Regions from separate parts of the Salinispora goodfellowii genome, predicted to be linked through region 2. Evidence: riboswitches for the same ligand, from Rfam matches in the RefSeq annotation. Region 2 holds a riboswitch; the other holds the start of a gene.
The links. A riboswitch is a leader RNA that binds a small molecule or an ion and turns the genes downstream of it on or off. The one in region 2 is predicted to bind cyclic di-AMP.

Region 1 (11,128 bases), on a different contig from region 2:
ACGACTGCGGTGTAGTGCTGCGCTACCTGCCCGGGACCCCAATCAAGGTGATCGACGGTTCGGACGAGAACATCAAGGTCACCCACCCGGTCGACGTGCACCTGGCGGACAAGCTCTTCCAGCTCTCCGCCGCCCGATCGCCCCAGCTGGACGACCACCGCAGCTACAGCGAGGCGCTGACCGGCCGGACGGTGGTGATCTTCGGCGGCAGCTACGGCATCGGCCATGAACTGGCGGAGCTGGCTCAGCGTTACGGCGCGCAGGTCTTCCCGTTCAGCCGCTCCGGCACCGGTACCCACGTCCAGCGAGCCGAGGACGTCGAAGCCGCGCTCAAGACCGCATTCGAGGCAACCGGGCGAATCGACTACGTGGTGGTCACCGCCGGCATCCTGGAGAAGGGTGCGCTGGCCGAAATGGACGACGACATTGTGGATCGGATCCTGCAGGTCAACCTCGTCGGTCCGGTCATCGCCGCCCGCCAGTCGCTGCCCTATCTCCAGAGCACCAAGGGCCAGCTACTGCTCTACACCTCCAGTTCATACACCCGGGGTCGGGCCCAGTACGCGCTCTACTCCGCGACGAAAGCCGCCCTGGTCAACCTGACCCAGGCCCTCGCCGACGAATGGGCCGACTTCGGGGTCCGGGTCAACTGCATCAACCCGGAACGCACCGCGACCCCGATGCGCACCAAGGCATTCGGGGCGGAGCCCCAGCACACCCTGCTCTCTGCCGAGGCGGTCGCTCAGGCATCCCTGGATGCACTGATCTCGGAGCTCACCGGCCAGGTTGTAGACGTGCGCCGGGCGCCCGACGAGCCGGTGACAGCCGTGCCGACCCAGCCGTCCCCGCCCGCCGGGGAAGCACTTCTCAGCGGCTCCAGCGCCAGCTGACCGAAGAACGGAGGCAGCCGGCGACATGCGTGGGGACCTGGTCCGGAAGCTGCATGCCCGGGTGTTGACCACCGGGCTGGCGGTGCTGGCATTCCTCGTTGTGACGCTGACCGGGGCAACCGGTTGGGGTATCACGATCGCCGTGGCGGCCCTCACCGCCGCCGCGGTGGAGCGCCAGGTACGACCGAAAGCGAATATCGCTGCCGAGACGGTCCTGATCACCGCCACGATCCTGGTGGCCTACGCCCACCGGATCGGTCCGTCGCTCGCCCTGACCGCACCGCTCCTGCTCGGCCTGGTGCTGCTGGTCGGGCCACTGCGGGATGCCAGCGCGCACGAGAATCGGGCAGCCAACCTCCCGGTCCGCACGTGGACCGCGGCGATCGGCACCCGGCTCGACGACGTGCTGCTCGGACTACTCGCCGTGGTCGCCGTGGCCGCCGGCCTTGACCTGCCCGTCTGGGTGACCCTGCCCGCCGTGCTGCTGGTCGTGGCGATAAGCGGTGTGGTCGGGTTGAGACTGGCTCGGGGCCGGTTCCGGCAGCCGTCCGCGGGCAGCGGGGTGGGGCGGGCGGTACGCCTGCACCAGCCCGAGTTTCTGCTCTACTTCTCCGCCCCGCCCGGCTCCGAGTACCAGGTCAAGATGTGGCTACCACACCTGGAGCAGATCGGTCGGCCGTTCCTGGTGCTCGTACGGGAGCCCGAATTTCTGGCCAGTGTCGCCGCCGCAACCCGGGCGCCGGTCATCCTCTGCCCAACGATCAAGGGCATGGATGAGGTGCTGGTGCCAAGTCTGAAGGTGGCGTTCTACGTCAACCACGGCGCGAAGAACAGCCACTGCGTCCGTTTCACCCGGCTCACCCACGTGCAGCTACACCATGGCGACAGCGACAAGGCCCCCAGCGCCAACCCGGCATCGGGTACCTTCGACCGAATCTTCGTGGCCGGCCAGGCAGCAATCGACCGATATGCTCGCGCCGGCGTCCACCTCCCCGCCGAGAAATTCGTCGTGGTCGGCCGTCCCCAGGCCGCGGGGATCGAAGTACGCCGGGGACCGGTCACCACCGCCGCGCCGACCGTGCTCTACACGCCGACCTGGACCGGTCACCACGCGGACACCGACTACTGCTCGCTTCCGATCGCGGAGACGCTGCTCCGGGGCCTACTGGAGCGGGGCGTGACGGTAATCCTGCGGGCCCACCCGTACACCTCCCAGAACCCGGCCTCCGCACGGCAACTCGCTCAGCTACACGGCCTACTCTCCGCCGACCGGGCCCGCACCGGAAGGGAACACGTGTTCGGTGCCGCCAGTCGCCGGCTGAGCCTCGCCGAGTGCGTCAACCGCTCGGACGCATTGGTCTCCGACGTGTCCGGGGTCGTCTCCGACTACCTCTACTCCGGCAAGCCGTACGCGGTAACCGACATGCTGGACCTGGGTGACCGGTTCCCGATCGACTTTCCCCTCGCCGCATCCGGGTATGTGCTGCGGCGGGACACCCCCGACGCGGGCGCCGTGCTGGACCTGCTACTCGGCCAAGACCCGCTGGCCGAGTCACGGTGGGCCACCCGGACGCGCTACCTGGGCGACTTTCCCGCCGACTCGTATGCCGAGCGCTTCCTCACCGCCGCTCGTCAGGAACTCGACGAGCAGGACACCGTGGTGGTGCCGGCCCCGCGGGCAGCGGACACCGCTGCCACCACCTGACTTCCCTCCCACCCGCGCCCGCCACGCACGCCGGCCGTCCCGGATGGTCCGACACGCCGACGGGCACCGTCCCTGGGAAGGGTCCGGTGCCCGTCGGACGAGGTCGGTGGGGTGGTCAGGCGGAATATCCGCGGGTCGCAGCCCAGTTCGCCAACGCAATCGTGGTCATCCAGTACGAACTGGTCGCGGGGTTCGCTGAATCGGCGATCTGCACCAGGCGACCATCGTCGTCGTACCCGACCACGGCGACGTAGTGGCCGCCCGGGAAGGAGTGCCATCCGCCGGTGGTGTCGGTGGCTGAGCCGGCGATGTTCACCACCACGCTCCGGTCGTCGGTGATGGCCTTGACGACATCGGCCTGCAGCTGGTCCATCTGCGTCGGGGTGGCTGAGCCGCCGGAAATCATCCGGGTCTGGTAGGGCTCGCCCGCCACCTCAGCGTTGAGTACCCGCGTGGTGTCCTCGGCCGAGTCGGTGCCGAACTGGTCGGTGCCCAACGGGCCCGCGAGTTCATCCTGCGTCCGCTCGACACCGCTGGCGCTGAGGGCATTGCGAACGGCCGCCGGGCCGCAGTAGTAGAAATTGATCTGGGCCTGGTAGTCGTACTCCAACACCTTGGACGTCGGCGTCTCCGCGTTCAGATCCGGGTCCGGGGCGGCATCGCTGGCGGCGGCACTAAACAACGATGGACTCGACGGCGCTGGGCTGGCGGGTGTGGTGGCGCGGGCCTCGTCGGGCACGGCGGCAACCTCACCCCGCACCTCAGCTGTTGCGGCAGTCGTCGGCTGCGCCGGGGCAGGAGCCTCGTCGCTGTCGACGGCCAGAGCACCGGCACCGGCGACGACCACGAAGGCCGCCGCCGACGCGGCGGCCACCTGGTACGGCGGCTGAGAAACGAAACGGCGAAGCTGTCGCTTGAGGTGATGCATCACGGGTCCTCCACAAGCTGTCAGGACTGGAGGGCGCACCATGCCGTTGACGGCAGCGTCAGGAGAGCCGCGCAGAACGAATCCGCTGGCAGGGTGGCCACGAGGAAGCGCGCCCGCGGGGCCGCGCGTTGGGGTGGTTGGTCAGCGTCCGGCGACCGGCCGGACGGGGGCGGGCACCACGCGCCGTGGAACGGCGGGTCACCCGAGGGGTCAGTTCCGGTTCATACGTACGAAAGCCAAACTCCTTCCGACACCGCCGACCGGGTTAGCTGACGGATTCGGGCGGGCAGCACGCCCTACCGCAGAACATGCATATTCACCCCGGGTGCAATGCTTCCCGGCTCGCCTTTGGGCGATCAGCAGGTCCGCGCGGTGTCGCCTTTTGCGATCGGATACCGCACTGGACGCGCCGACACTACTGGCCAACACCCCGCCTGCCAACCCACCCTGACCTGCTTAAACATCGATCATGACCGGAATTTCGGACAGCATTGCCCGCTCTGAATCAATGGGACGGCAGACCATCACGGAACCCGGGGTAAAGAACCGGACGGCTCGCCGAATATTGCCACAGGCAGGACTGGGTTAATCGGTCAACCTGAGGCGCTTGACCGATTCGGCCGAACTATGAGTGACCTCATAAAAATCGGTTCACGCGCAAGCTGTGAGCAGCCGCGCCGTCGCCCACAGCTTCGCTCGAATCCAGGGTTGGCCACCACCCCGGCCACCAGAAGGCAAGGGCTGGGCGAGCCAGGGATGAACGTCCAATCCACCACTACCTGGAGGGTGTGCGCGGCCTCCACCGCAGCCCAGCCAGTCGCCAGCCCGCGCAGGCCGGGGCACCCGAACGGCACCAGCCCTTCCCGCCGGTACAATACGATCTCTGTTCTGCGCTCGTGCGGCTACCTCAAGCCAAGAGGGCGATACGCCAACATGGCACCGAGTGAAAGGCGGAACCCGCGTGCACCAGCGGATCCTACTGCGCGCCCTGAAAGATCCGTTCCGCGTCTTCAGCCCAGAGGAGACGTTCGAACAGAACCGCCTCGGCGACAACAGCGGCAACCTGATCTTCAGCCATGCGGCGTACAAGCTTCTCGCCACCTCCAACGCCGAGATCACGACCAGGTTCCGCCCCAAGTCATACGATCCCGAAAAGATCAACGAGACGCAAGACGTCTTCGTGGTGCCGCTGGCGAACGCGTTCCGGCGCAGCTACGTCAACGGGCTGCGGGCGCTGACCCAGGTGATCGAGAAGCTGACGATCCCGGTAGTGGTACTCGGCGTCGGCGTGCAGACCGACATCCACGGCGACCGAGAATACCTGCGCCCGATCGACGACGCGGTGAAGGCGTTCTGCCGAGCGGTGCTGGACCGCTCGCACACCATCGGCGTACGCGGCGAGGTGACCGAGGACTACCTGCGCACGCTCGGATTCTCGGCCGTCGAACAGATCGGTTGTCCGTCGATGTTCCTGCACGGCGACAGCCTGCGGATCGAGAAGAGCAAGGCGGCGTTGGGCCCACAGGATCGGGTCGCCATGACGATATCGCCGTACGTGGAGTCGATGGCGTCGGTGGTGGCAGGTCATCACCAGAAGTACCCCAACCTTCGTTACGTTCCCCAGGACCTGCAGACCCTGGGCACCCTTCTCTACGGCGACGCACGGGACAACCGCGGCAAGGTCAGCCCGATCCCCATCCACACCTCGCACCCCTTGTTCGTCGAGGACAAGGTGCGAATGTTCGTGGACCCGTCCACATGGATGGATTACCTCTCCGGGTTCGACTTCAACTTCGGCACCCGGATCCACGGGACCATCGCCGCACTTCTCGCCGGCACCCCGGGCTACCTCTTCGCGCACGACTCCCGCACCCTGGAGCTGGCCCGCTACTTCGACATCCCGCACCGGATCATGGATGGCCTGCCGAGTGATGTCGATGCCGCCGACCTCTATGCAGAGGCCGATTACACCGCCCTGAATGAGGGGCACAAGGCCCGCTTCGAGACGATGATCCGCTTCCTGACCAAACACGACCTGGGCAACACCTTCGCTGACGGGGAGAGCGCGGCCCGCTTCGACCAACGGGTCAGCCAGGTCTCCTTCCCGCCGGCGGTCCAGCCGCTGCACACCCTCACCAACGACGAGCTACAGACCCGCCTGCAGTGGCTGCATGACCGACACACGGAGACCAAGAAGAAGGCGTCTCGGCGACACACCACCAGCAGCAGCAGCCTGCGCGCCCAGGTTCGCGACGCGATGAGTAGCCGGATTCGCCAGCTTTTCCACCGGTGAGCAGTCCGGGGTAGCTGGACCAGGTGACCATGCGGAGTTGCTGCTCGACGGCGGTAGGGACCTATGGTGTGAGCTCCATAGGTCCCGCTCGGCGGGAGACGCTTCCGAGCGCACCTTCGGGGCGTCAATCGCGAAACACATTTCTTAACCTGGTGCTCCAAAACCGTTCAAGAAACTCTCATCCCGCACACCAACAGTCCCCCACCCGTTCCCGCTAACCTCTCCGGGTGGTCACCAATACTCGACAGCCACTGCTGAGCGTGATCGTCCCCGTATATCGCGTTGAGGAATATCTATATAATTGCCTCGACTCGATCCTTGGCGGGCTGAACGACGTCGACGCCACCGATGTAGAGGTGGTCGCGGTTGATGACGCCTCCCCCGACCGGTGCGGCGAGCTGCTGCACGCCTACGCCAACCGCCGGCCGGCGACGCGTACGGTCACCTTGCCGCACAACGTGGGGCTCGGCCTGGCCCGGAACGCCGGGCTGAAGGCAGCGACCGGCCGATACGTCTGGTTCGTGGACAGCGATGACTGGCTGCCACCCGGCTCGGTGCCAGCGGTGTTGGCGCGACTGCGCACCGATCAACCGGACGTGCTGCTACTGGACCATCTCCGCGTACACCACGACGGCCGAAAAGAGCCCGACGCCAGCAGCCCGCTTCTCCGGGAGGTGAACGGCTGCGTCCGGCTGAACGAGCGCCCGGAACTGCTCCGGGTCCAACACACCGCCTGGAACAAGGTGATCCGCCGATCATTCCTCGACGATCTGGGCCTACTCTTTTTCCCCGGCTGGTACGAGGACATCCCATTCAGCCACCCGCTGCTTATCGCGGCGGAGCGGATCGCGGTACTCGATCGGGCCTGCTACTACTACCGTCTGGGCCGACCCGGCGCAATCACCGCCACCCCCAGCGAACGACACTTCGACGCGTTCCACCAATACAGACGACTATTCGAATGGTTGTCTACCGCTTATCCCCAGGAGACCAGACTGCACGCCGACCTGTTCGGGTTGATGGTCAGTCACCTGCTCGTGGTGGTGGGCAACGACCATCGGATGCCCGCGCAGCTGCGCCGCCCGTTCTTCCGTAGGGCGGCCGCCCAGTACCAGCGCTACCGGCCGGCCGGCGGCTATCCGCGCCCCCGTGGGGTGCGGGGCCTGAAGCATCGCCTCCTGGCGACGAACAGCTACCTGCTCTACACCGCGCTGCGCACCGCGCACCGGCTCGCCAGGCGGCCTCAGTCGGGTTCCGGCACCATCGCGTCCGCCGGCAGTCCGGGGACCTCCGCCGGCCTTCCGGCGACCTCCGCCGGCCTTCCGGCGACCTCCGCCGAGCAGCGGCCTGACCCGCAGACGGCTTCCCGATGACCGCGACCCTGCGTCCGGCCGACTCCGAAGACCTCGACCGGATGCGGCGCTGGCGCAACCACCCCCAGGTACGCGCCACGAGCCTGACCCAGCACGAGATCGCTCCGGAGGAACACCTGGCCTGGTGGTCGGCGGTGCGGGCAGAGCCCGACCGCCGGGTGCTCATCTATCTGCACGGTGGGAAGCCCGCCGGCGTCGTGACCTTCACCGGCGTCACCTCCCAGGACAAGGCCCTGACCTGGGGGTTTTACCTGGACATTGTGGGACTTGAGGAACGCGGCGAGTTGCTACCCGCCTGGATCGGGCTACAGCAGGCCGCGATCGAGCACGCCTTCGAATCACTCACGGCCCAAACCCTCGGCGGGGAGACCCTGGCCGACAACCAACCGGTACTGGCGCTACACCGCCGCTTCGGGTTCCGCGTCGTCCGGCGCTATGAACGAGACATTGACGGTAAACCGCACCAGGTGGTGTGGACAGAACTGAGCAGGAGAACATGAGCAGCACAGTAAAGATCGGGCCGCACCTGGTAGGGCCCGGCGAGCCGCCACTCGTGGTCGCTGAGGTTTCCGGCAACCACAACGGCAGCCTGGACCGGGCACTGGAGATCGTGGACGCGGTGGCGGCGAGCGGCGCCCACGCGCTCAAGCTGCAGACGTACACGCCGGACACCATCACCATCGACCACGACAGCCCGGCCTTTCGCATCTCCGACGGGCATGACCTGTGGGGCGGCGAGAACCTCTACCAACTCTTCCAGCGGGCGCACACGCCGTACGAATGGCATGGACCGCTCTTCGAGCGGGCCCGCCAGCACGGACTGACTGTCTTCTCCTCGCCGTTCGATCGCACCGCGGTGGAGCTGCTGGAGGAGCTGAACGCCCCGGCGTACAAGATCGCCTCCTCGGAACTGGTCGACCTGCCCTTGATCCGGCTGGTCGCGAGCACCGGCAAACCACTGGTCATCTCCACGGGGATGGCCACGATGGCGGAGATCGACGCCGCGGTCCGGGCGGCCCGCGAGGGTGGCGCCGACGGCGTGGTGCTCCTCGCCTGTACCGCCTCCTACCCGGCGCCTCCGCAGGACAGTAACCTGCGCCGCATACCGGTGCTGGCCGACGCCTTCGGCTTGCCGGTCGGCCTCTCCGACCACACACCCGGGATCGGGGTACCGGTGGCCTCGGTGGCGTTGGGGGCCTGCCTGGTCGAGAAGCATGTCACGCTGGCCCGGGCCGACGGGGGCGTGGACTCGGACTTCTCGCTGGAACCGGCCGAGTTGGCCGCGCTGCGGGTGGAGACCGAGCGCGCCTGGGCGGCGATGGGTAGTGCGGTGGTCGGCCCCACCCCCACCGAACGCGAGGGCCTGCGCTTCCGTCGCTCGCTGCACGTGGTCGCCGATGTGCGGGCCGGAGAGCCGGTTACCCGCGCGAACATCCGATCCATCCGACCGGCCGGGGGCCTGCACCCGGACGAGTTGGACCGGGTGCTCGGACGTACCTTCACCCGGGACGTGGCACGCGGCAACCCGCTGGGCTGGGAGCAGATCTAAGCGGACTGAGACGGGGCCCGAGGTGCTTGGTCACCCGGGCCCCCAGTCGTCCTCAGTCGTTGACCGTGACCAGCCGGACGAACTCCCGCAGCAAATCGTGGCCGTCCCACACCGGAGCGAAGGTCAACGCCGCGCCGAACGGCACGATCCGGTCTATTCCTCGTCCCCCCAGGCTCCGGGCCAGCGCCGTCAGCTCGTCCCGAGCGAAACCGAAGTGGGTGAGGGTCTGGTCGCGGCGACGCACGAACGGCACCAGTTCCGTCAGGTCCGGCACCGTGACGAAGGGGAAGGTGCCGGCGCCGAGCCAGTGCCGCGGGGCGGCGGAGACCTCGGCCAGTTCCAGGGTTGCCAGGGCATTGCGGTGGAAGACCATCCGCCGCACTCCCCCGTCGGCAGCCAGCCCGTACGCACCGACCCGCTGCTCCACCGCCATCGCCGCGTCCACGTCCCAGCCGCGCTCCCGGACCACGTCGTCCAACAGGGCGACGAACTCGGCCCGGACCTCCTCAGCCTGCTCCGCCGCGCCGATCAGAAAGACGGTACGTGGCGAGGCACAGGCCGCCTGATCGAACCAGTACGCGTCGTTGGCGAACGCGCTGGCCGCGTCCCGCCGCCGTTGCGGTGGCGCCGCCGCCCAGCCGGGCACCGACAGCATGGCGAAGGAGGACCGATCAGGGAAGGTGAGGTCCCGGGCTGCCGGCGCGAGTGGATGCCGTCGAAGGTTCTCCACCGCCCGGTCCCCGCCCCAGAGGACGCGCAGGTCGCTGGCGGCGCTCAGCTGGGCGGTCACCGCGTCGTCGTGGCCGTAGGTGACCATGAGCTGGGTACGCCCCACCACCGGGTCGGCCTCGGCGAGGCTGGCGTTGAGCACCTCGAGTACCGTCTCGGCGGCCGCCGCGGAACGCGGCGACACCCGGACCACGTTGGTGTTGCCCGCCAGCGCGGAGAGCGCCCACGAGTAGACAAAAATGGTGTCTACGTTGGCCGGCGGGACGTGGAACACCCGCCCGCGGGGGAAGACGAGCGTGTCCGGCCCGAGCGTGGAGTGCAGCCGCTCGATCGCACCCAGCAATTCCCGGCGGCGGAGGAAGAAGCCGAGGGAGCCCAGCTCGGGGTGCCGCCGGGCCAGCGCCGGAGTGAGTAGCCGGTTGGCGACCGCGGCCAGGAAGTCCACCATCCGCGGATCTCCGACGGCCAACGGCTCCGCCTCGTCCGGTGCCAGCAGGTCCGGCACGGAGACGGCCTCGCCGGCGGGGAAACGCATCCGTAGCGTCATGGCGTACCTCCCGGATAGGTGTCGCTGCAGCCACGCGCCTCGGCGCGGGGTAACCGGCCGAGCACGCTGAATCGCTTACCGGGCCAGTGTCCGTCGTCGATCCCGTGCACCACGCCCAGGTCCTCGGTGAGCAGCACCTGCCCGGGGTACGAGGTGGGCAGGGTACTCAACACCTCGATGATCCCCGGCGTGCCCACCGGCGCCTCCTGCCAGGTCACCGGGTCCCGGATGATCACATCGGCGAAGTCCGGGCAGTAGAGCGAACCGCCCTCCGGCCCTTCCAGGAAGACGGTGCCGATCTGCTCGACCATCCCGTAGAAGTTGTGGATCCGGGTCAGACCGGTGTCCACGCCGAAGCGGCGACGGAACTCGGCGTTGTCGACCGCCCGGTCGGCGAGCTTCTTCCAGCCACCGGAGTGCACCAGGATGCCCTGGGAAAGGTCCAGTCCGTGCTCGCGGGCCACCTCGTAGAGGTAGGTCCAGACCATGAAGGTGAACCCGAAGATCAGGAAGGGCGTACGACCGTGCCGGTCCAGGAAGGCCCGCAGCGCCTCGATGTCCGGTCGATCGTCGGCGTCCAGCAGCCAGTGGTGGTCCCGACCGAAGTTCACCATGCCGAGGGCACCCGCGCCTCGCGCAGAGTAGGAGCGGCGGTCGCCGACCACGCCACGACCCTCCACCACCAGCATGGGTAGCCGGCGCGGGCCGAGCACCGTCGCGAGGGTCCGGGCGAGCATCCGGGACTGGGTGGCCGCGGCCTCGCGATCGAGGTGGATCCGGCTCACCTCGCCGGTCGTTCCGCTGGAGGTGAGCACCCGGATCACCTGATCGTCCGGAACACTCACCAGCTTCCTGGTCTTGAACAGCCGGACCGGCAGCCAGGGTAGTTCGGCCACCGTCGCCGCTTCGCCGCGGAGATCGAGTGCGTCCAGGATCCGGGCGTACGGCGGGCAGGACCGCCGGTGGTGCGACACCAGGGCGTTCAGCTCGTCACGTAGCCGCTTCTCCTTGTCTGGCTGGGGCAGCGTGAACACGTCGGTCAGCACTGGTCCTCCAGGGCTCGGTAGTCAGGCTTTCCGGTGGCGGTCAGCGGCAGCGCAGCAACGCTGCGGAC
Region 2 (11,128 bases):
CTGCTCGTCTCGGCCCGGGAGCGGCTGGGTGGTCCGCGGGAGCAGTTGGGCGGTCCGCGGGGGGAGCTGGAGCGGTGGCTGCGGGCGGCCGAGGCCGACCTGCATGTGGCTCGGGGTGACCTGGACGTCGCCCGCGAGCTGCTGGTTGGGGCGGGCCCCGAACTCGCGGTGGGCCTCGCTCGGGTGGAGCTCCGGGCCGGTGATGTCCGGACGGCCGAGGCGGTCCTGCCCGACTGGCAGGCGCCCGAGGCGGCGGACTGGCCGCTACCGGTGCGGGTGGAGGCCGCGGTGCTGCACGTGGTGCTGGCCGAGCAGGTGGGCGATGGCCGACGGGCGCACCGGACCCTGGAGGCCGCCCTCGACCTGGCCGGAGCGGAGGGGGTCCGGCGGCCGTTCACCCGCGCCGATCCGGAGATCCGCGACCTGCTGGCAGCGCATCTGGATACCGGAACGGCGCATTGGTCGGTGGTGAGCGACCTGGTCCGCGGGGCGGAGGATCCGGACGAACGGGCCGGGCCGGCCAGGGCCGCGCTGGCCGAGCCACTGACCGAGCGTGAAGTGACCATCCTCCGCTACCTGCAGAGCATCCTTTCCAACGTGGAGATCGCGGCCGAGCTGTCGTTGTCGATCAACACGGTCAAAACCCATGTCCGCAACATCTATCGCAAGCTCGACGCCACCCGCCGCCGGGAGGCCGTCCGTCGGGCCCGGGAACTGCGGCTGATCTGATCTGAACGGCGGCGGCGACCAACACCGCCACGGCGCCGGTCATCCCCGGTCGGCGCCGTCGACCGCCGCCAGCAGGTCGGCGAGGTCGTATCCACCGTTGTGTCGGGCACCGTTGACGAACAGGGTCGGGGTGGCCTGCACGCCGCTGCGGATGCCGCCGACGAAGTCGCGCCGGACTCGGTCGCCGTGGGCCTGCTGATCGGTTTCGGCGTCGATTTCGGCGGCGGAGAGGCCGAGTTGTCCGACGCCGAGCGAGAGATGCACCGGGTCGAGCTGGTCCTGGTGTTCGTACAACCAGTCGTGCATCTCCCAGAACCGGCCTCGGACGCCGGCCGCCTCGGTGGCATGGGCGGCGTTGTCCGCGTACGGGTGCACGTTGGAGATCGGGAAGTGTCGGTAGACCAGCCGGACCGTGTCGGCCCGTTGCCGGAGCAGTTCGGCGAGGTTGGCGTAGGCCACCCCGCAGAACTGGCACTGGAAGTCCGCGTACTCGACGAGGGTCACCGGCGCGTCCACCGGTCCCCGGATATGGTCGCTCTCCGTCACCGGGGTTCGGAGGAGTGGGGTGACCTGGTGTGGGGTCGTCATCACCGCACCACCAAACGGTTGCCGCATGCCGACTGGGCCGGCACGTTCGGATCGGTCATGCCTACCACTGTCGCCGGCAGCGGGGTGAGGAGGGCTCACCCGGCCCGGATGGTTCCCGACCCCGGGCGCCGACGCGACGAGGCGGTTGTGGGGCCGGGGTGCCGGCTGAGCGCGTGCTGGGCGACCACGCCGGGTGGCCTGGGGTCTCCGCCTTTCGTCGCATCGGGCCGCTACATTGGGCCGTGACTGTTTCGGGTCTCGGGTACTTTGGCCCTTGACTGTTTGGGTGGAGAACTGTTCAGGTGGATAGCTGTTCAGGTGGAGAACTGTTCGGATGAGGGCTGTTCGCGTTGGGGGTTGTTCCCGTAAAGACAGTCCCGTAACCGAAGGGTGAAATATTCGGATAAGGCTGACCTGGCATTCGAACCACAAGAACTACTCATCCCAGGGGGTGGCGACCGAGTGTGTGGGAGGAATACTCTCGGTCGCGGCCTGCGTACTGATGAGGCGCCTGTTGACGGGCGAGTGGAGGTGCTCGCGTGAGCCTGTCGATCGTAAAGTCGGTCCTACCCGGGAGCGTCGTGGAGATCTCACCACGCGGTGAGATTGATGTCGATACCGCATACGAGGTGCGTGAGGCGGTCGCTGAGGCCCTGGCCAAGAGCCATCCTCGCCGCATCGAGTTGAACATGCGGTTGGTGACCTTCATCGACTCTGTCGGCATCAGCGCGATGGTTGCCGGCTTCCAGACCGCCGAGGTGAGCGGTGTGCGGCTGGTGGTGACCGAGCCGAGCCGATTCGTACACCGGCAGCTCTGGGTCGCTGGCCTACTCGGCCTCTTCGGCGCCCCCGAGCCCTACTTTGCTCAGGCGACGGCCCCGGAGGTCCTGCCGGGGGGCTGACCAGCTCGTGCTCCGGCGGTGCGCGGGCCGGGAGCTGTTCGTCCGCGGACGGCTCCCGGCCCACGCACCCGGGTTAGTAGACCGACAGGTGCACGTGGTTTGTGTGGTCGCTGGAGGGATCGCCGGCGGCCCCGCTGTACGACTTCCACCCACTGCTGGGCAGCCAGATCTGCCGATACCAGATCACGTACAGCACCGCGAGTTGGTCGGCGTTGCCCACCAGGAACGCCGCCAGGTTGTTGCCGTATGTTCGGTCGTCGCCGGTGGCATCTCCGCCGAAGCCGTCCTGCTGAGCGGCGAAGTCGCAGGCCCGGCCCTTTGGGTGCTCGCCGGAGCTGCCGGGGCGATAGCAGGACACATAGCGGGTGAAGCCGGCCGCCTTGGCCTCGTTCAGCGCATGCAGCGTTCGCGGGGTAATGCAACCATCCGCCGGCGTGGGGTCATTGACGCTGCAGGTTTCGGCCGGCCAGGAGCCGTCCGGGTTGCGCGGGGCCGGGGCTGCCTGGGTCGAGTTCTGGGTGGTGTTGGTGGCGGCGGCTGCGGCGCTGGCCTGCTCGTTGGCGACCGCCAGCGCCTGCTCCGCCTGCTGCTTGCGCTTGGCCATCAGGGCCTCTTGCTTGCGCTGTTCGATGATCTCCGCTTCGCCCGCGCGGGTGTCCTGCGCGATCTGTTCCTGGGTCTGCTGCAACTCGTGTAGAGCACGGTTCTCGTTGGCGGCCATCGCCTCCAGCGTCGCGACGCGGTCCAGGAAGTTCGCCGTTGAGGTGTTGTCAAGCAGCACCGACGCCGTGCGCAGTGGACCGGTCCGATATGCCTGGTCGGCGATCTGCTCAACCAGCTCGGTGCGCTCGGCCTGCTCGGTCTTGGCGGTCTTGAGCTTGGCGGTGAGCTGCTGCTGCCGCTGCACCGACTCGGTCAGGGCCTGTTTGGCGTCCAGGTACCCCTTGCTGGCTGCCTCGAGCTCGGCACGGAGGGCAGGGGTCCCGCCCTCCGGATCGTCGTTCACCGCGATCTGTCGAGCAGGGGGAGCGGCTGCTGCAGGGCCGACCGGGGCAAGGCCGACGCTGAGGGTGAACGCCACGACGATCAGTGCCGCCACCCGGGCGGCGCGGCGTCGTACGGGTGCCACTGCTGGCATATGCAGATGTCCTTCCGTCGACCACCGACCGGGTTAGCTGACGGGTTCGGGACGGAAGATCCCTACCGCTGACGCGGATGCACCCCAGGTACCTGGTTCCCCGGCTCACCCTGGCGGGTGATTAGGCGGCGGCCCCGCCGGCACCGGTGGGTGCCGCCTGGCGAGGCCGGCCCAGAGCCTAACCGGTGCTCCTGAGCCGGGCGTACTCGGCAGTTGGTCAGGGACTACTACCACCCGACGGAACCGCAGTCCCCACTGGTTGGCGCCGGCTCGACCTGTATTGTCGCGTGCTCGATTCGGAAGTCCTCCTTCAGCGCGGACCGGGCGGCTTCGAGGACCGTGCCAAGGTCGGCGGCGGGGGCGATGGTGAGGTGCGCGGAGACTACCTCCATCCCGGAGGTGAGGGTCCAGATGTGCAGGTCGTGCACGTCGCTCACCCCGGATACGGCGACCAGTCGGTCGTGCACCGCGGTGACTTTCAGGTGTTCCGGCGCGGCCTGCACCAGGATGCGTAGGGCCGCCCGGCCGAGCCGCCAGGTCCGCGGCAGGATGAACAGCCCGATCGCCACCGCGACGAGCGGGTCGGCCCACCACCAGCCGGTGCCGGCGATGACCAGTGCCGCCGCGATCACGCCGAGGCTGCCGAGCAGGTCGCCCAGCACCTCGAGGTAGGCACCCTGGATGTTGATGCTCTCCTGTGCCCCCGGGCGTAGCAGCGCGAAGGCGACGATGTTGGCGAGCAGACCCAGGATGGCCACAACCAGCATGGGCCCGGTGCTCACCTCGGGCGGATCACCGAACCGGCGGACGGCCTCCACCAGCACATAGATCGAGACGGCGGAGAGGAGTACGGCGTTGGCGAGGGCGGCCAGCACCTCCAGCCGGTAGAGCCCAAAGGTTCGCTGCGGGTCACTGGTGCGGCGCCGGGTGGCGGTCAGCGCGGCGAGGGCCATGCCGATGCCGAGGACATCGGTGAACATGTGCCCGGCGTCGCTGAGCAGGGCCAGAGATCCGGTGCGGACGGCGGTCACCGCTTCCGTCACCATCAGGGCGGCGAGCAGGGCGAAGGCGGCCCAGAGGCGCCCCCGGTGCCGTTGCCCCGCGTTGGCCACCGCCCCGTGGTGGTCATGTGCTGAACCCACTCGGACACCTTCCGTCGGCTGTCCGGTCCTGCGCCCAACCTATGTTCACATTGCCATGTGTATAGCTATCTGCGGGAAATCGCCCTGAGCCGTGCCGCGAAACCGCGACCAGCGGTGACACCCCGGCGCCCCCCCACCCCGGAAGGTGACACCCCGGGCGGCGCGAACCGGTCGGGCCCCGCTCAACCGGACAGGTCAACCGTGGTGAGCCGTTGGGTGGCGCGGGACAACGCGACGTACAACGTCCGTACGCCCGACCCCGGCTCCGCCCGGATCTCGCCCGGGGCGACCAGGACGACGCCGTCGTACTCCATGCCCTTGGCCTCCAGGCTCGTCACCACCTGCAACCGGGGTGCGTCGATTCCGTCCAGCCAAGCGGCGACCTCGGCCCGGCGCGGCACCGGCGTGACCACGCCGACCGTGCCGGGGACCTCGGCGAGCAGGGTGTTGACCACCGCCAGCACGGTGGTCTCCAACTCAGCCGGCGGCACGCTCAGCCGCACCGGGTCAACCCCGGTGGAGCGGACGGCGGTCGGCAGCGGGAGGTCCGGATCAACCCGTCGGATCTCGGCCGCCGCCACCGCGAAGATCTCCGCCGGGTTGCGGTAGTTGGTGGTCAGGGTGAAATGGTGCCGCGCACGCCGGCCGAGGGCCTGGTCGCGGGCTCGGGACAACTCCGCCGGGTCGCCGGTCCACGCCGTCTGCGCGGGGTCGCCGACGACGGTCCACGAGGCCAACCGCCCCCGGCGGCCGACCATCCGCCACTGCATCGGCGACACGTCCTGGGACTCGTCCACCACCACGTGCGTGTACTCGCGATAGTCCTCGGGGCGTTCCCGGGCCGCCGCTCGGGCGGCGCGCTGCCGATCGCTGAACGTGCTGAGCTCGCGTACCCCGCCGGCCAGCTGGAACGGGTCCCGCCGAGGCCGGGCCGGCTTCATCGGCTTGCCCAGCAGGGCGTCCAACTCGTCGAGTAGCGCGACGTCGGCCACGGTCAACCCAAGGGCGGCCCCGGCCCGGTACGCCTCGTTGAGCAGGCGGACCTCGTCGGCGGAGAGCACTCCCGCGGCGTAGCGGCGCAGCCGTTCGGGCTGGGCCAGCCAGCCGAGTACGTGCCGCGGGTGGAGCCGCGGCCACCACGCCTTGAGGAACTCGCGAAAGTCCGTCCGGTCGGCCAGCTCATCCTCGAACGCCCGCTGCTGCGGCAGGCCGGGAATGCCCACCTTCCGGGCCTGCGCCCAGAGCGCGGCGAAGACGCCGTCGAAGCCGACCCGGCGTACCTCGTTGCGCCGCGCGCCCCGCCGCAACGCCCGATCGCGGATCGCGGTCAGCTCGCGACGAGTCACCCGCAGTAGCTCCCCCCGGTAGAGCAGCCGCAGCTCGTCCGGGGTGCCCGGCGCGGCGTCCCGGGCGGCCCGCTCCAAGACCTGCCGCATCCGCAGCGAGCCCTTCACCGCGGCGACCTCCGGTGGGTCGGTACGGGTCGCCCGGACCCCCGGGAAGAGCCCACCGAGCGCGGCGAGGGTGGCGGTCTCCTCGCCCAGCGACGGCAGCACCGAACCGATGTACTCGACGAACACGGCCGACGGCCCGACCACCAGAATGCCGCCGCCGGCGTACCGGCTGCGGTCGGTGTAGAGCAGGTACGCCGCGCGGTGCAGGGCCACCGCCGTCTTGCCGGTCCCCGGGCCGCCGGAGACCACGGTGACACCGGAGCCCGGCGAGCGGATCGCCTCGTCCTGCTCCCGCTGGATGGTCGCCACGATGTCCCGCATCCCCCGCCCGGTTGCCTGGGACAGGGCGGCCAGCAGGGCACCATCGCCGACCGTCGTCATATCCGGCGGAGTGGCGGCCGGGTCGAGCAGGTCGTCCTCGATCCCGGTGACGCGCTCTCTACTCGAGGAGATCATGCGGCGACGGATCACGCCCAGCGGCTGTGCCGGGGTGGCCCGGTAGAAGGCGGCGGCGGCCGGGGCCCGCCAGTCCACCACCAGTGTCCTGGCATTCTCGTCCCGGATGCCGAGGCGGCCGACGTGCAGCACCTGCCGGTTGTGCAGGTCGAGTCGGCCGAAGACGAGCCCCTCGTGCTCAGCGTCGAGCAGGTGCCGGCGCTGCGCCGCGTGAAAGACCATCGCGTCTCGCTCGACCAGCGCGCCGAAGTTGCCGACCCGGGCCAGGCGGTAGCCGTCGGACTCGGCGCGGACCGCCGCCTGGCGCAGTTCGGCGAGGCGCGCGTACACCCGGTCCAGGTGCCGCTGCTCGACGGCGATCTCCTGTTCCAGCTCGGTCCGGTCGGTCAACGTTCGTTCCTCCTGGCGTCGGCGACCAGCGCGGTGGTCAACCGCACGAGGGTACGCCCCGGCCGTGTCCCGCAAGTTTCAGGTTCGGTGTGGCCCTACCGGACGACCGGCGCGGGGCCGTCGAGAACCTGGCCCAGCACCCCGGCCAGGGCGGTCAGGGTCGCCAGCCGGTGTTGGGCACCGATCGAGGCGCGGAACCCGATCGAGCGGAGTGACGCGTGGGCCACGGCGTGGGTGACCAGGTGAAGGTCGCCGCCGAGCTGGGCCAGGGTGGCGGTGGGCAGCGGCAGACAGCTGGATCGCCCGTGCCCGCGCGCGTCGTAGGTCACCACCCGTACGTCCGGCATCGCCGCCTCCCTGGGCCGTGCGGATCCGCCACCCCGGCGGCACCCGGAGAACGATGCGGCCCGCCGGGATGTCCCGACGGGCCGCACCGTTCGTCGCTCCCCGAGCGGGGCAGCTGGCTGGCGGGAGGGTCAGCCCTCGAAGACGCCGGCCTCGACGAGGCGCTTCTCGGTGGCGTCCCAGCCGTCACCCGGGTGGGTGGTGTTGAGGACGCTCAGCTCGGCCCGGATCTTGGCGGCGTGCCCCGCGGCGGCCAGCGTCCGGATCTCCTCGACGAAAGCGTCGGAGTCGGTGCGCAGGTGTGCCGTCCTGCCGTTGGTCAGGTTACGTACGTACGCGTTCCGGCCGCCGTTGAGCGGGATCACGTACTTGAACTCGCCCAGCACGCTGAGGGCACCACCCTGGCCAGCCTGGCCGGCCCGGACAGACGCGCGCGCGGTCTTCGAGGTGTTACTCGCCACGGAGGTACTCCTTGCAGACGTACGGTGAGGACGCGGGTAAGACGTCCGGGGGCTGGTGCGGACCTCACCCGGTGGGTGATCCCGCGGAGAATTCGCGGCACAGGCCGCCAATGGAACTGTACACGAGCGGGGGCCTGGGTTGGCCACCGCCTCGGGCTGGTCCAACGGGCTCACCCGACCGGCTATTCCGGGACCCGAATTCTCCGAATCCCTAGCGCACCATCCGGCACACCAGTCATGATGTGCCCCGGTAGCCACCTGGCGCGACGAGGTCGTAGGGGAAGACGCACCCCGCTCCCCGGGAGGTCACCGTGCCAACGCGTGGCGTCGTATACGTCCACTCGACCCCGCTCGCCGTGTGCTCGCACGTCGAGTGGGCGATCGCGCGCGTCCTTGCGGCGCCGGTCAACCTGCAGTGGACAGCTCAGCCCGTTGACCCCGGCGCCCGCCGGGCGGAGTGCGGGTGGACCGGCCGCCCCGGAACGGGCGCCGAGCTGGCTGCTGCCCTTCGGCAGTGGCCCATGATCCGGTTCGAGGTCACGGAGGAGCCGGGTCCCGGCGCGGATGGGGAACGCTTCATGTACGTCCCCGGCCGCGGGCTCTTCCAGGCAACCGTCGGCGCGGCCGGCGACATTCAGCTCGGTGAGGACCGATTGCGCAGCATCATGGCGGCTGCCCGGGCGCCCGAGGCCCTCGCCCACGCCCTGGAGAAGGCCCTCGGGGCGGCCTGGGACGCCGAGTTGGAGCCCTACCGGTACGCCGGTGACGGGGCCCCGGTGACGCTGCTCACCCGCGTCGGCTGAGGTCCAACCCCTATAAGGTGAGGTCGCCACGTGTTTCGGTGGCGGCCATTCGGCGCGGGTAGGGTCGACCTGCCCCAACCGGCGTCGAAAGAGTGGGATGGCTCGCGTGTCGATACCTGCACGACGTGGCGGTGTCGCGGTCATCGCGCTGGCCGCACTCACTGCCCTGCTTCTTGCCGGCTGCACCGGCGGCCCGGGGCGCGCGCAGCCGACTGAGGCGACGAGTGGCCCGGCATCCGGCCCGTCGCCCACCGGCCCGGTCGCGGATCCGGCGGCCAGTGCCGCCGCCCTGGCCAGCACGCTGGCGGATGAGGACCTCGTCGGCCAGGTGTTGATGCCGTACGCCTACGGTGCCGCCGCCGATCAGGTCCCGGCCGGCTCGGCCGCCGGCAACCAGGAACTGGCCGGCGTCGACACCCCCGCCCAAATGATCGCGAAGTACCGCCTCGGCGGGCTCATCCTCGTCGGCTTCAGCGCGGACGACCCGACCAGCGGCAACCAGGAGACCACCAACGTTGACAACCCGGAACAGGTTCGGGCGCTGACCACCGGGCTGCGGTCCGCCGCCGCCGACCTGGCCACCGGCGAGGCGCCGTTTCTGATCGGCACCGATCAGGAGTACGGGGTGGTCACCCGGATCACCGACGGGGTCACCATGCTGCCCAGCGCGTTGGCCGCGGGGGCGGCCGGCAAACCTGAGCTGACCGAGGCCGCCTGGCGGGCTGCCGGCACCGAACTCGCCGCGATGGGCATCAACGTGGACTTTGCTCCGGTCGCCGACGTGCTGGTCACCCCCAGCACCGTGATCGGGTCCCGGTCCTACGGCGCTGACCCGTCGGTGGTGGCCGAGCAGGTCAGTGCCGTGGTGAGCGGTCTGCAGGCGACCGGCGTCGCGGCCACCTTGAAACACTTTCCCGGCCACGGGCACAGCGCCACCGACTCCCACGAGGAATTGCCGGTGCTGCCGCAGCCCCGCACCGTGCTTGAGCTGGAGGCATGGCGTCCCTTCGCGGCCGGCATCGAGGCCGGCGCCCTCGCCGTGATGTCCGGGCACCTCGACGTCAGCGCGGTCGATCCGGGCACCCCGGCGACGTTCTCGCACACCCTGCTCACCGAGGTGCTCCGCGGCGAGCTCGGCTTTGCGGGGGTGGTGATCACCGACGGGATGAACATGGCCCCCGCCAAGCGCTGGTCGCCCGGCGAGGCCGCGGTCCGGGCGCTGAACGCCGGCAACGACCTGATCCTCATGCCGCCGAACGTCGGCCAGGCGTACGACGGGCTGCTCGCCGCGTTGCGCGACGGCTCGCTGCCCCGAACCCGGCTGGTGGAGGCGGTTACCCGGGTGCTGACCATGAAGTTCACCCTGGCCGGTGCGGCCACCCCGGAACTGGACGTCCTCGGCGCGCCGGCCCACCAGGCGGCGGCCACCGAACTCGCCACCGCCGCGGTGACCGCGCTGCGCGGCCCGTGTGGCAGCCCGGTCTCCGGGCCGGTCACCGTGACCGCCTCCGCCGGCCGGGAGCACACCCGGGCGATGCTGATCGAGAAGTTGACCGCGGCCGGGGTGTCGGTAACCGACACCGGCGGTGCCGTGGTCCACCTGGTCGGCTACGGCGACAGCGCCGACGATCTGAGCGCCGACGCCGCTGTGACCGTCGCCATGGACACCCCGTACCTGTTGGCCGAGGCGGACTCCCCGGCGTTGCTGGCGACCTACTCGTCGAGCCCGGCGTCGATGACCGGGCTGGCCGAGGTGCTGGCCGGCGAGGCCATCCCGGCCGGCCGTGCACCGGTGCCGGTATCCGGCCTGCCCGCCACGACCTGCGGCAGCTGAGTTACCCGGTCGGCCGGGGCCCGGTCAGCCCGCCGTACGGACCCCCTGTACCGCCAGGCGATACACCGGCAACATGTCGGAATGGTCGGTGAACACGCTCTCGTTGGTCACGAACAGCAGGGCTTGCCCGTTCGCCGAAACGGCCGCTCCCCAGCCGCGGTTCTCCTCGTCAAGCGAGTTTTGGCTGACCCAGGTCGCCTCCACACCGGTGAGGTCATCGACGGTCAGGTCCCGGAACTGCGCCTCGGTGGCCTGCTCGAGCGACGTGTCGGCGAGGAAGGCGTCCAGGGCCGCCCGGGGCGGGACACCCTGCTCGGTGGTCCAGACCCGGAGGAAGCCGCCACCTGGGCCGCGGCCCACCTCGCACCGTACGGTGGCGCCGCCGCGCAACGTCATTCTCGCCGCCATCCCGGCGGCCAACTCCGGATCCTCGGCGGTCGTCGGGTCCAACTCGACGGTCTCGGCCTGCCAGCCCTCGGCGACCGGGAAGGTAACCGGCAGCGGGCACGGCCCGTCCGCGCCACCGGCGGCACCGTCGGCATCGGCCGGGATGATCTCGTCGTACCAGGGCTCGCCGACGGCGGTGTTTTCGGCCGACGAGCCGGGGTCGGCCGACGAGCCGGGGTCGGCCGACGAGCCGGGGTCGGCCGGCTCCTCCTCCGCGCCGCAGCCGGCCGGAACCAGGAGGGCGAGAACGGCCAGCGTGACTGGTAGACGATGACGCAGCACAGTACACATCCCTGGGATCGAATTGGACCGACACGGTAACCCGCCGGCCACTCACCGGGATATATATACCGCAGCCCCCGGACACCGCGGTCGGCGGTGCCCGGGGGCTATCCGATATCCGCTAGAGCGGGATGTTGCCGTGTGCGCCGCGACCGGC

Region 1: it holds a riboswitch for cyclic di-AMP, as region 2 does, so the genes downstream of both, T398_RS01220 (C39 family peptidase) here and T398_RS20270 (coiled-coil domain-containing protein) in region 2, are expected to answer to the same signal.

The regions. Positions count from the first base shown of each region.
Region 1 covers NZ_JCANTD010000001.1:252,629-263,756, forward strand. Annotated here, with positions in the region: gene T398_RS01210 (D-ribitol-5-phosphate cytidylyltransferase) at 1-890, shown strand, start outside; gene T398_RS01215 (CDP-glycerol glycerophosphotransferase family protein) at 916-2,595, shown strand; gene T398_RS01220 (C39 family peptidase) at 2,711-3,523, opposite strand; cyclic di-AMP (ydaO/yuaA leader) riboswitch at 3,763-3,888, opposite strand; gene T398_RS01225 (polysaccharide pyruvyl transferase family protein) at 4,485-5,816, shown strand; gene T398_RS01230 (glycosyltransferase family 2 protein) at 6,044-7,189, shown strand; gene T398_RS01235 (GNAT family N-acetyltransferase) at 7,186-7,689, shown strand; gene pseI (pseudaminic acid synthase) at 7,686-8,738, shown strand; gene T398_RS01245 (acyl-CoA reductase) at 8,791-10,014, opposite strand; gene T398_RS01250 (LuxE/PaaK family acyltransferase) at 10,011-11,060, opposite strand; gene T398_RS01255 (AMP-binding protein) at 11,054-11,128, opposite strand, start outside.
Region 2 covers NZ_JCANTD010000025.1:37,051-48,178, reverse strand. Annotated here, with positions in the region: gene T398_RS20285 (winged helix-turn-helix domain-containing protein) at 1-729, shown strand, start outside; gene T398_RS20280 (DsbA family protein) at 769-1,317, opposite strand; gene T398_RS20275 (STAS domain-containing protein) at 1,857-2,219, shown strand; gene T398_RS20270 (coiled-coil domain-containing protein) at 2,293-3,348, opposite strand; cyclic di-AMP (ydaO/yuaA leader) riboswitch at 3,364-3,495, opposite strand; gene T398_RS20265 (cation diffusion facilitator family transporter) at 3,585-4,499, opposite strand; gene T398_RS20260 (HelD family protein) at 4,682-6,799, opposite strand; partial or broken gene T398_RS20255 (alpha/beta fold hydrolase) at 7,024-7,137, opposite strand; gene T398_RS20250 (hypothetical protein) at 7,276-7,605, opposite strand; gene T398_RS20245 (DUF3145 domain-containing protein) at 7,917-8,408, shown strand; gene T398_RS20240 (glycoside hydrolase family 3 protein) at 8,506-10,242, shown strand; gene T398_RS20235 (lipoprotein) at 10,267-10,980, opposite strand; gene T398_RS20230 (acyl-CoA carboxylase subunit beta) at 11,093-11,128, opposite strand, start outside.